One region of the Arthrobacter sp. BE255 genome, then DNA from elsewhere that is predicted to be linked to it. Evidence: riboswitches for the same ligand, from Rfam matches in the RefSeq annotation. Region 1 holds a riboswitch; the other holds the start of a gene.
The links. Region 1 has a riboswitch for glycine ahead of gcvP (aminomethyl-transferring glycine dehydrogenase). Riboswitches for the same ligand answer to the same signal wherever they lie in the genome.

Region 2: linked by a shared signal. The riboswitch ahead of J2X42_RS18285 (methylenetetrahydrofolate reductase) and the one ahead of gcvP (aminomethyl-transferring glycine dehydrogenase) in region 1 are both predicted to bind glycine.

What each region holds. Positions count from the first base shown of each region.
Region 1 covers NZ_JAVDWK010000010.1:180,000-185,946, forward strand. The annotation lists gene gcvP (aminomethyl-transferring glycine dehydrogenase) at 1-2,836, opposite strand, end outside; glycine riboswitch at 3,024-3,122, opposite strand; gene J2X42_RS17015 (helix-turn-helix domain-containing protein) at 3,248-3,787, opposite strand; gene J2X42_RS17020 (MFS transporter) at 3,856-5,463, shown strand; gene J2X42_RS17025 (Dps family protein) at 5,582-5,947, opposite strand, start outside.
Region 2 covers NZ_JAVDWK010000012.1:45,187-51,133, reverse strand. The annotation lists gene J2X42_RS18305 (VOC family protein) at 1-12, opposite strand, end outside; gene J2X42_RS18300 (DUF3237 domain-containing protein) at 67-531, opposite strand; gene J2X42_RS18295 (manganese catalase family protein) at 682-1,668, opposite strand; gene J2X42_RS18290 (isoprenylcysteine carboxylmethyltransferase family protein) at 1,895-2,413, shown strand; gene J2X42_RS18285 (methylenetetrahydrofolate reductase) at 2,447-3,316, opposite strand; glycine riboswitch at 3,478-3,576, opposite strand; gene J2X42_RS18280 (polysaccharide lyase family 1 protein) at 3,896-5,239, shown strand; gene J2X42_RS18275 (pectinesterase family protein) at 5,239-5,947, shown strand, end outside.

The DNA of each region.
Region 1 (5,947 bases):
AGATCAGGTTACGGTCCCCGGCGGCGCCGTCGATGCGGCCCACGGGCGGGAAGTACTTGTCCTGCTTGAGCGAGGCAACCGGGAAGACGGCCTGCTCACGCGGGTAGGCGCGGTCCCAGTCGGTGCTGATCACGGCGGCCGCGGTGTGCGGGGAGTTGCGCAGCGGGCTGTCCGCTACGGTGAAGTCGCCGTCGGCCACCTGGTCGATTTCGGCCCGGATCGCGATCATTGCGGTGATGAAGCGGTCGATCTCGTGCAGGTCCTCGGACTCCGTGGGTTCCACCATCAGCGTGCCGGCCACGGGGAATGCCAGGGTGGGGGCGTGGAAGCCGTAGTCGATGAGGCGCTTGGCCACGTCCTCCGCGGTGACGCCGGTCTTGGCGGTCAGCTCGCGGAGGTCCAGGATGCACTCGTGCGCCACCAGTCCGCCTTCGCCCGTGTACAGGACCGGGAAGAAGTCGTTCAGGCGGGCGGCGATGTAGTTGGCCGCGAGCAGCGCCGACTTGGTGGCCTCGGTCAGGCCTTGGCCGCCCATGAGCTTCACGTAGGCCCAGGAGATGGGCAGGACACCTGCGGAGCCGAAACGGGAGGCGGAGATCGGGACGTCGTTGCCTTCGGTCCAGGTGGCTGCGTTGCCCGGCATGAACGGTGCCAGGTGCGCCTTCGCGGCGACAGGGCCCACGCCCGGTCCGCCGCCGCCGTGCGGGATGCAGAAGGTCTTGTGCAGGTTCAGGTGCGACACGTCGCCGCCGAACTGGCCCGGCTGGGCCAGGCCAACCAGGGCGTTGAGGTTGGCGCCGTCGATGTAGACCTGGCCGCCGGCGGCGTGGATCGCGTCGCAGACCTCGCGGACGTCGGCGTCGTACACCCCGTGCGTGGACGGGTAGGTGATCATGATGCAGGACAGCGCGTCCCTGTTGGCCTCGATCTTGGCGTACAGGTCGGTGTGGTCGATCGTGCCGTCGGCAGCGGTTGCCACCACCACTACCTTCATGCCGGCCAGGACGGCGGAGGCTGCGTTGGTGCCGTGCGCCGACGCCGGGATGAGGCAGACGGTGCGCTGGTCGTCACCGCGGGAGAGGTGGTAGCCGCGGATGGCCAGCAGGCCTGCGAGTTCGCCCTGGGAACCGGCGTTGGGCTGGATGGACACCTGGTCGTAGCCAGTGATCTCGGTGAGCTGGGCTTCCAGGTCCGAGATCAGTTCCCGCCAGCCTTCGGTCTGGGAGTCAGGCGCGAACGGGTGGATGGACGCGAATTCAGGCCAGGAGATGGCTTCCATTTCGGCCGTGGCGTTCAGCTTCATGGTGCAGGAGCCCAGCGGGATCATGGTGCGGTCCAGCGCGAGGTCCCGGTCCGAAAGCTTCCGGATGTAGCGCAGCAGCTGCGTTTCGGAACGGTGCGTGCTGAACACGGGGTGCTGCAGGAAGTCGGAGGAACGCTCGACGGCGGCATCCAGGGCGAACACAGCGTCAGTGCCGGCGGCCGCGTCAACGGCCTCGGCACCAAAGGCGGCCAGGACGCCGTCGACGATTGCCGCCGTCGTGGTTTCATCCGTGGAGAAGCCCACGGTGTCCGCGTCGATGCTGCGCAGGTTGATGCCCTTGGCTTCGGCGGCGGCAACGATCCCGGCCGCCTTGCCGGGTACGGACACGGTGACGGTATCGAAGAAGCTGGTGTGGAGCACGTCCAGGCCGGCGGCCTTCAGGGACGCGGCCAGGGACTTCGCGTGGCCGTGGGCGGTCTGGGCGATCGCCTTCAGGCCGTCCGGGCCGTGGTAGACGGCGTACATGGACGCAACGATGGCCAGCAGCGCCTGGGCGGTGCAGATGTTGGACGTGGCCTTTTCGCGGCGGATGTGCTGCTCGCGGGTCTGCAGCGCCAGGCGGTAGGCGGGTACGCCGGCGGAGTCCTTGGAGACGCCCACCAGGCGGCCCGGCATGGAGCGCTCGAGGCCCTTCTGCACAGCCATGTAGGCAGCGTGGGGTCCGCCGTAGAACAGCGGGACGCCGAAGCGCTGGGCTGAGCCGACGGCGATGTCGGCGCCCTGCTCGCCGGGAGGGGTGATGAGGGTGAGGGCCAGGAGGTCGGCGGCCACAGTCACCAGGGCACCGCGCTCCTTGGCGTCGGCGATGACGGCGGAGTGGTCGAAGACCCGGCCGGAAACACCGGGCTGCTGAAGCACAACGCCGTTGATGACGCCGTCGGGCAGTCCGTTGGAGAGGTCAGCGACCTCCACCTCGAAGCCCAGCGCCTCGGCGCGTCCCTTCACAATGGCGATGGTCTGCGGCAGGCAGTCGGCGTCGAGCACCGTCTTGCCGTCGCGGGCGTCCTTGTTCTTGTTGGCCCGGCGCATCATCAGGACGGCTTCGGCCACGGCGGTGGCTTCGTCCAGCAGCGAGGCGTTGGCGATGGGCAGGCCCACCAGGTCCTGGACCATGGTCTGGAAGTTCAGCAGCGCCTCGAGGCGGCCCTGGGAGATCTCCGGCTGGTACGGCGTGTAGGCGGTGTACCAGGCCGGGCCTTCGAGGATGTTCCGGCGGATCACCGCGGGTGTCACGGTGTCGTAGTAGCCCTGGCCGATCATCTGCACGGCGGTCTTGTTCTTCGCGGCGAGCTTGCGCAGTTCGGCGAGAGCTTCGACCTCACTCAGGGCCTCTGCCAGCTGGAGGCCGGAGTCCTGGCGGATATCCTTCGGGACCGCGGTATCCACGAGCGCATCGACGGTGTCGTAGCCGACAGCCTTGAGCATGGCATCGACGTCGGCCTGGCGGCGGGCGCCGATGTGCCGGTCAACGAAAGACGTAGAGGCTGAATTGACAGTCAAAAGGAACTCCATAACTCAGGCGGCGCAGGGTACGCCACATCGATTCGGGTTCCTCCCCACTCTGTATTGGACCTGAGAGTTTCCGCGCGGTCCGCTGCTGCGGGGCCGGCGCTTGCACCGTCGGTGAGCACAGCAGTCCTGATGTTCCGGAGCGATCCGGGACACGTCAGGCGGACAGCCTGCTACTTTCCAGAGTTGCCTCGCCGCGGCGGTACATGGGCCTGAGAGATTCCTGGGGAGGATTTGCTCCTACGGCGCCTGCTTGTACCTACTAGCAGAACTCTCCCGCCGCAGATCAAAGGCTTATTCATTTGGGATTGACATCTTGGTGGCCGGTGACAGCCATCACCAATTGTCCTATGCCGCAGGCTTTCGGGCAAATGGTGGACCGCCCCGGACGGGCACTGCCACGAATGCGGCCATTCAGCCCCGTAGCCGCTCCACCGCGGCAAGGAGTTCCGCCACATCCCCCTGCCTGCCGTCGGCATTCCCGGAGGGCCCGCTTTCCCACATGGCGTTGAAGTACAGCCCGTCGCCCATGTACAGCACGGCCTTGGCCATCGCCATGCCGACGTCGGCGCCGATCAGTTCCAGCCACTGGTGCTGGATGGCCGCAAAACGGCGGCGGGCCTCCTCGTGGGCCACCTCGGCCAGGCGGGTGGCAGCAACAAACGAACGGTCCATGGGGGTGTCGGACCAGAGCGATGACCGGATGAAGTACGCGGCGGCACCCTCAGGCGCGGCCGCCATCGCGGCCAGGTCCTCCCCGGCCAGGCGGTCCAGCCGCTCAAGGGTGGCGGTAATCAGTGCTTCCTTGTTGGGGAAGTGGTACAGCAGTCCACCCTTGGACACGCCGGCCTTTTTGGCCACCGCATCCAGCGTGGCGGCGCGTTCCCCGACGTCAATGAGGAGTTCTTCAAAAGCGTCAAGGACGGCATCATGCGCGACGGGTTTTCTGGCCATGGTTCCAATCATGCATCCTCGGGGACTTCGATTTCTTAACTATACCGTCCAGACGGTACAGTTATTGCATGACCATGTCCGCAGCCTCCCGGCAGAACACCCTCAACACGCCCAGCACGCCGTCCGCCGCCCGCTCGATGCCGGCTCCCGGTCCGGCACGGGCTCCAGGCAGAAGCCATTGGCGCGACTGGCTCGCGCTGGGCCTGCTGATGTTCCCGGTACTCCTTGTTGCGGTGGACAACACGGCGCTGACGTTTGCACTGCCGGCCATTGCCCGCAGCCTGGAAACATCGGGCGTCCAGCTGCTCTGGATCGTGGATGCCTATCCCCTGGTTCTTGCCGGGTTGCTGGTTGCCATGGGCAGCCTCGGTGACCGGATCGGACGCCGGCGGTTGCTCCTGGTTGGCAGCGTCGGTTTCGCGGCCGTCTCGGCGGTGACGGCTTTCGCGCCGGGCGCCGAGTGGCTCATCGCCGGAAGGGCGGCGCTCGGGTTCTTCGGGGCCATGCTGATGCCGTCCACGCTGTCCCTGATCCGGAACATCTTTCCGGACCCGAACCGGCGCCGGCTGGCTGTGGCCATCTGGGCGGCCGGCTTTTCCGGCGGCGCCGCGCTGGGCCCAATCTTCGGCGGCTGGCTGGTGGAGCACTTCTGGTGGGGCGCGATCCTCCTGGTCGCGGTGCCCATCATGCTGCCCCTGCTGGCATTCGGTCCGGCCTTCATCCCTGAGTCCAGGGACCCCCACCCCGGGCGGGTGGACGTGCCCAGCATCCTGCTGTCCCTGTTGGTGATGGTGCCGGTGGTTTATGGCATCAAGGAACTGGCAACGGAAGGCTTCGGGGCGCTTCCGGCACTCCTTATAGGGTTCGGCCTGGCCATGGGGTTTGTTTTTGTCCGCCGCCAGCTCCGGATTGGCAGCCCCCTCCTGGACATGTCGCTGTTCCGCAACAGGGTGTTCAGCACGGCCATCACGGCCAACGTCCTGGCGCTGTTTTCCTTCAACGGCTTCATCCTGTTCCTGGCCCAGCACCTCCAGCTCCTGGAAGGAATGACGCCGTCCGCGTCCGGTGTGGCCATGATTCCGGCCCTGCTGGCCACCGTGGTGGCCGGACTGGTGGCGGTACCCCTGGTGCGGAAGGTCCGTCCGGGATTCGTGGTGGCTGGCGGCCTGGCCCTGAGCGCCACGGGCCATGGGCTGGTGGCCTTCGGCAACCACAGCGCGGGCCCGGCCCTGCTGCTGGGAGCACTGCTCATCCTTGCGCTGGGCGTTGGCACGGCGGAAACAATATCCAACGACCTCATCCTGGGCGCCGTTCCGGCGGAGAAGTCAGGGGCGGCAGCCGCCATCTCCGAGACCGGCTACGAGGTGGGGTCACTCCTGGGGACGGCCGTCCTGGGCTCCATCCTGACGGCTTCCTACCAGCACAATCTGCTGTTCCCTGCCGGGATCGCAGAGGCCACGTCCGGCACAGCTGCGCACCAGGCGGGCGAAACCCTGGCCGGAGCCATGGACCTGGCTGCCACCCTGCCCGCTCCGCTCGCGGAGGCGCTCCGCGGCGCGGCCCGCGCGGCGTTCGATTCCGGTGTGCACATCACTGCGGGGATCGCGCTGGTACTGATGGCGGGCGCGGCAGTCCTTGCCGCCGTCGCGCTTCACAGAGTCCCCAAGGCACGCTAGGCTACCCGCCTCCGGCCCAGGATCCGACCCGGAGCAAAGGCGCCACACAACAAGAAGCCCGGCGCCGGAAATTGCTTCCGGCACCGGGCGCTCCTGTGCTCATTCTGCGAGCGCTGCGCTACTTTGCGTCCGGCGCAGTGACGCTGGCGGAGGCCTTCATCGTCTCCGCATTGACCATCCATGCATACTGCTCCAGCTTGGCGATGAATGCATGCAGCAGGTCCGCGGTGGTGGGATCCTCTTCATCCACTTCGTCGTGCACCTTGCGCATGGTCCCGACGGCGGCCTCGAGGGCGGCGACGATCCGCTCGATGGCGTCCTTGGTGTTGATGAGTCCCTCAGGGAACTGGGCCAGGCTGGTGCTCTTGGCCACCGTTGAGCTGCGGCCGTCCGGAAGGGCATGCAGGGCCCGCATCCTTTCGGCCATGTCATCGGCGAACTGGCGGGCCGCGTCAACGATTTCGTCGAGCTGCAGGTGGAGGTC
Region 2 (5,947 bases), on a different contig from region 1:
GCCGAGCTGCATGGGTTACTCCACTCTTAGAGGGCCGGATGCTCCGATGCTACCCGCGCCGGCCCGTCACTCGACCATAAACACATCCAGCTTCACCTCGTCAGGGAGCCTGATTCCGGAGGCGACAAAAATGCGCGTGCTGAGCCAGGACCACCGGCCGGCCGCGGCGAACCGGGGCGTGGAGCGGAAGTAGATCCGTTCCGGGTCCACAGGCACCCCTGCCACCAGCGCCGCGATGTCTTCGGCCGAGCCCGTGCGGATGGCTGAGTTGCTCACATAGATCCGGTCGCCGTCGTCCGTCTCCAGGACGTACTTCGCGTCCATCTCCGTGGTGGTGGGGGTCCGCAGCACCTGGAAATCGGCTCCGGCCGGAAGTACCCTGCCGGAAAGTTCAGGGCCCGTGACGGTTCCGCCGAGGATCGGGATGACGCGGCGGATCCCCTCGGACGTTTCCCCTATTTCGATGGCGGGACCAACCCGGACGGAGATCGAGGCCAGGTAGGTGCAGCGGGGCGGTGTCGGCTGGATCATTCGTGTCCTCTGGGTGGCAGTTCCGCTTTCCTACCAAAGGTAGCTTCGCCCGGACCTTGGTGCCCACGATCGCCAAGCAAACGGACGACGGCGGAGGTCCCGCCGTCGTCCGTTTCCGTTTTGATTGCGGCCTAAGGCCGCCAGGGTTGCCTACTTCTTCCGGCTCCCCTTCGGGGCGGTTGCCGCCTTCTTCGCGGGCTCCTTGGGATTGTCCGGGTCCTTGAGCTCCACTTCCGCGGTGGCCTGGATCAGGGCAAGCAGGTCCGGATCCAGTCCGGGGGCGAATTCCTCCCGGCGTTCCGGCGAGATGGCCATGGGGAAGCCTTCGGGCATGACGTCCGTGCTGAGCTCGGTGCCGTCGTTGGAGGGCGAGGCTCCCCGGTAGAGCTTCCCGGCTTCACTGAGGTTGTCCGCGCTGAACGTGTACTGGATGCTCTGCAGCCCCAGGTCCAGCAGCTTCTTGACCTCAGGGAACTGCTCGGCGTTGGTCTTGGGGATGGGCAGCACCTTGCCCCAGTTCACGCCCAGGCTTTCCAGCGCCTTGGCGAAGGCGTTCTCATGCGCCTGGTCGCGGACGATCAGGTAGGCGATGGTGGACCGCGCGGTCTTGTTCTCCGTCATTTCGTAGATCCGGCACTTCTGCAGCCGGCCGGTGGATTCCAGCATCAGGTTGTACAGCAGGTCCAGGACCAGGTTTCCGCTGTTGTACACATAGGATCCGCTCCACGGGTTGCCGGCTGCATCCACCGGCAACGCGCCCTGCGCGCCCACCAGGTAGTGGTGGATGTTGCCTGTGTCCAGCGCGATCTTCAGCGGCGTGGCACCCTTGGCGCCGGGCTCATCCACGGGGTCCGTCTTTTTGCCCTGGTACCTCGGGGAACCATCCAGGAGCTGGGAGATGGTGGTGCCGATCAGCTCAACATGGCTGATCTCCTCGGTGCCGACTCCCTGAAGCAGGTCCTTGTAGGGCTTGGCGGCGGCGTCACCGCGGAAGTTCATGCTCTGGAACAGGTACTGCATCATGGTGCGCATCTCGCCGAACTGCCCGCCGAGTCCTTCCTGGAGCGCATTGGCCGCTGCGGGATCCGGCTCATCTGCGGCGATTTCGTTGATCAAAAGCTGTGTATGCAGGTACATGGAGTTTCCTTACTTTTTGATCTGATAACTGGAATGAACTGAGGGCGAAAGTAGGGGATGCCGGCTGCGGTGCGGTGTGAGCCCTACCATAAGCATGCTTAGTATCAAATTGGAAGCATACTTATCATCTACTTCCAAAACCAGCCGCAGTCAGTGCTTTGCTGCCCGCAGGTGCCTGAACTCCACCCCCTCGCGCGGTGGGAGGAATGGAGCTAGCCTGACGCACATGGCCCAGGCAAAATCGCCCGCACGCGCGTGGATCGGGACGATCGTTTTCCTTTTCCTCGCACCCGGCGTCGTCGCGGGCCTCATCCCATGGATCATCTCCGGCTGGCGGTGGTACGACTGGGGAGGCGCGGCCGGGGTCCTCGTGCCGGCCGCCTGGATCGCGATCGTTATCGGGGCGGCTGTCCTCCTGCACGCGTTCGCGCTGTTCGCCCTGCACCGCGGAACGCCCGCTCCGGTCGCTCCGACCGAGACGCTCGTCGTGACAGGGGCCTACCGGTTCGTGCGCAATCCGATGTACCTCGCGGTGCTCACCATCATCCTCGGCCAGGCGCTGCTGTTCGGCAGCTGGCGGCTCGCGCTCTACGCCGTGATCGTCCTCGCCGCGGTGGTCGCATTCGTGAAGGGCTACGAGGAGCCGACCCTCTCCCGGACGTATGGCGAGCAGTACCTCGACTACCGGCGCAACGTCCCCGGTTGGTGGCCGCGGCTCTCGCCGTGGCGCACCGGTCAAACCTGACGACGGCGCCAGTGCGGCAGGCCTGTTACGGACTCAGGCCTCACGCGCCGGCCCGGCAAGCAAGACTGCCCCGAGCCCTGTTGGGGCGGGGGCCTGGTCCGGCCCGCCGGGTACCGAATCGAGGCTGTTGAAGCTGTAGAGGTGGATGCCCGCGATGCTGCCGGGTGTGCTTTCCAGCCCGGCAATCAGGGAGTCTGGCGAGTACCGCTCCCCGCCCAGGAGCTTGCGGGCAAGCGGGCCCTTGCGGCTGAGGAACTTCAGGGAACTTCCGACGCCGATCTGGGTTCCCAGCGAGACCAGCTTGGTCCGCGGCACGGACCCGGCCACGCCGGCCCAGACTGGCAGCGCCACGCCTTCACGGCGCAGGAGCGCAGCGAAGTCGAGGATTGCCGTGGCTGAGAAGCACATCTGCGTGACCACGTGCGAGGCCAGGTGCTGCTTGGCCAGCAGGGCGTCCAGCACGTCCACCGGGCCAACAGCGGGGTGGCCCTCGGGGTATCCCGCGATGCCCGCCCGCATCGTCCCGCCCGTGTACTGGGCGATGTCTTCCAGCACCGGAAGGGCGGACTCGTAGATACCGGCGGGCCTCTTCCGGTCCCCGCCGATCACGAACACCTCGCCGATGCCGGCAGCGTCGCATTCACGAAGGATTCCGGTCAGCTCGGCGCGGCTCTGCAGGCTCCGGGCGGCGAGGTGCGGGATGGCTTTGTAGCCGAGCGCGCTCAGCTGCACGGCGGCGCGCATGGTCCGCTCAATGCCGTGATGGGGCAGGCACGTCACGGTGATCGGTGTGGTCAGCGGCACCTTGGCCGCGACGCGCTCCACGATTCCCTCGGTGGGGATGATTTCGATTCTGGTGGGCGCGGCCGGGCGGTCGTCGGAAATGGACGGTGGAACGGTCATTGAGGAACTCCATCACTTTGGTGGCCGCAAAGGCGCCACGATGATTCGGGTTCCTCCCCGCTCTGTATTGGACCTGAGAGTTTCCGCTTTGCCCTGCTCTCAGCAGCGCGCCACTTGCCCCGTCGGTGAGCCCGGTTTCCCGGACTGCTTTCCAGAGTTGCCTTGCCGCGGCGGTACGTGGGCCTGAGAGATTCCTGGGGAGGATTTGCTCCTACGGCGCCTGCTGAAACGTACCGGCAGGACTCTCCCGCCGCAGATCATAAGCATGTGCCACTGGTCGGTGACACGCCTCACACGCTATCCACTAACCGGACGGGATGCAAAGTTTGGACCGGAAAACGGACGACGGCGGGAAGCGCCCGCCGCTGTCAGCTCACCGCCGGGGATCCGGCCAGGTCAGGCCTTTGACCAGCCACGACAACCCCGTCGCAATCAGGGGTGTTGCCGAGAAACCGCTTTCTGGGTAGTGTCCTTCTCAGCGCTCCGCAGTGACCGTCGTCATAGTTGCCGCCGGACCGGAGCGCAGTTCATTCCAATGACGGAAGAGAGAACATGCGAAGACGCAGTACGTACTTATCCATGCCCGCAGCCCTGGCCGTGGCAGGGGCACTGATCATTTCGGCTCCCGCCGGGGCCTCCCCCAACCCGGTGGCTGACCCCGCCGCCCAGACCGCCCAAACCCCGCTGGAGCGCCAGGTTCTTTCCCAGGGGAACGGCTGGGCTTCCGAAGGAACCGGCACTACCGGTGGAACAGCTGCGGAGGACGCCCACGTCTACGACGTCTCCACGAAAGCAGAACTGCTGGCTGCGTTCGCTGCCGCCGGCACCCAGCCCAAGATTGTCCGGGTCCACGGAACCATCGACGCCAACACGGCGCCTGACGGTTCACCGCTGACCTGCGAAAACTACGCCGAAAGCACCGGCTACAGCCTGTCCCAGTACCTTCAGGACTTCGACCCGGCCACCTACGGGCGCGGCCAGGCGCCGGCAGGTCCGCAGGAAAGCGCCAGGCGCATCGCCGCCGCCAACCAGGCGAAAAACATCCGATGGGACATTCCAAGCAACACCACCATCGTCGGCGCCACCCCGGACAGCGGCATCTCCGGTGCAGCACTACGCATCAACGGCGCCACCAATGTGATCGTCCGGAACCTCACCGTGCGGGACGCCGCCGACTGCTTCCCTGCCTGGGATCCGACCGACGGCGCCGAGGGCAACTGGAACAGCGAATACGATCTGCTCCAGGTCATCAACCAAGCCACGCACGTCTGGATCGACCACAACGAGTTCACCGACGCACCCAACCTTGACAGCTCCCAGCCGCTCTACTTCGGCCGCCACTACCAGGTGCACGACGGCGCCGTCGACGTCACCAACGGCTCGGACCTGGTGACAATGTCCTTCAACCGCTTCGCCGACCATGACAAGCTGCTCCTGATCGGCTCCACCGATTCGCCCACCCGCGGGGACCCCGGCAAGCTGCGTGTCACCATCCACCACAACGTGTTCGAAAACGTCGGCCAGCGCGCCCCGCGCGTCCGCTTCGGCCAGGTGGACGTGTACAACAACCACTTCAAGGTGACCGAAGACAGCACCGTCCCCTACACGTACACGCTGGGCGCAGGATTCGACTCCCACGTCCACGCCGAGGCCAATGCCTTCACCCTTCCGGCCGGGATCGACGCCGCGAACATCATCCGGCGCTTCAAGGGAACGGCAATCACCACCACCGCCAACGCAGTCAACGGCAAGATCACGGACCTTCGCGGCGCGTACAACGCCGCCGCAGCGCCCGTGGACCAGTTGTCCGGGGACACGTCCTGGACACCTGTCCTCCGCACCCGGGTCCACCCTGCCCAGGCTGTGCCGACCCTGCTCCAGGATTCCACCGGCCCGATCTTCACGGCAGGAGGGGAACTCTGATGGCCGCCCTTCTGCCGAACCGGCGCAGCGTCCTGGCCACCCTGGGGCTCACCGCAGGAGCCATGGCCTTCTCGGGAACGGGCGCCGCGAAAGCCGTCACCCAAACCGTCCCTGACCCCGCGGAACCCCGCACCAAACCGGTCATCTTCGTCGTCGGGGACTCGACGTCGTCGGCGTACCAGCAGTCCGAACGCCCCCGCGCCGGCTGGGGACAGGCGCTGCCGCTGCTGCTGGGGCCGCAGGCAACCGTGTTTGACTACGCATGGTCCGGCGCCTCCTCCAAGAGCTTCGCCGACACCGGAAAGCTGGACCGCGTCCTGTCCCTGATCCAGCCGGGCGACTACCTGCTGATCTCCTTCGGCCACAATGACGAGAAAGTGGCGGACCCTGCCCGGGGCACACTCCCGGACACCACATTCAAGGAGTACCTGAGCCGGTATGTCGACGGTGCCAGAGCACGCGGAGGCAAGCCGGTCCTGGTCACCTCCGTCGAACGCCGCCGCTTTGATTCCTTCGGGAATGCCCAGGATTCCCACGGCGCGTATCCCCAGGCCGTGCGGGAACTCGCCGCGGCGTCCGGTACTCCGCTGGTGGACCTGACCGGTTCCTCCAAGGAACTGTGGCAGCAGCTGGGGCCGGAAGGAACCAAGGAGCACTTCCTTTTCCTGGCCCCCGGCGAGCACCCGCAGTATCCGCAAGGCTCGGAGG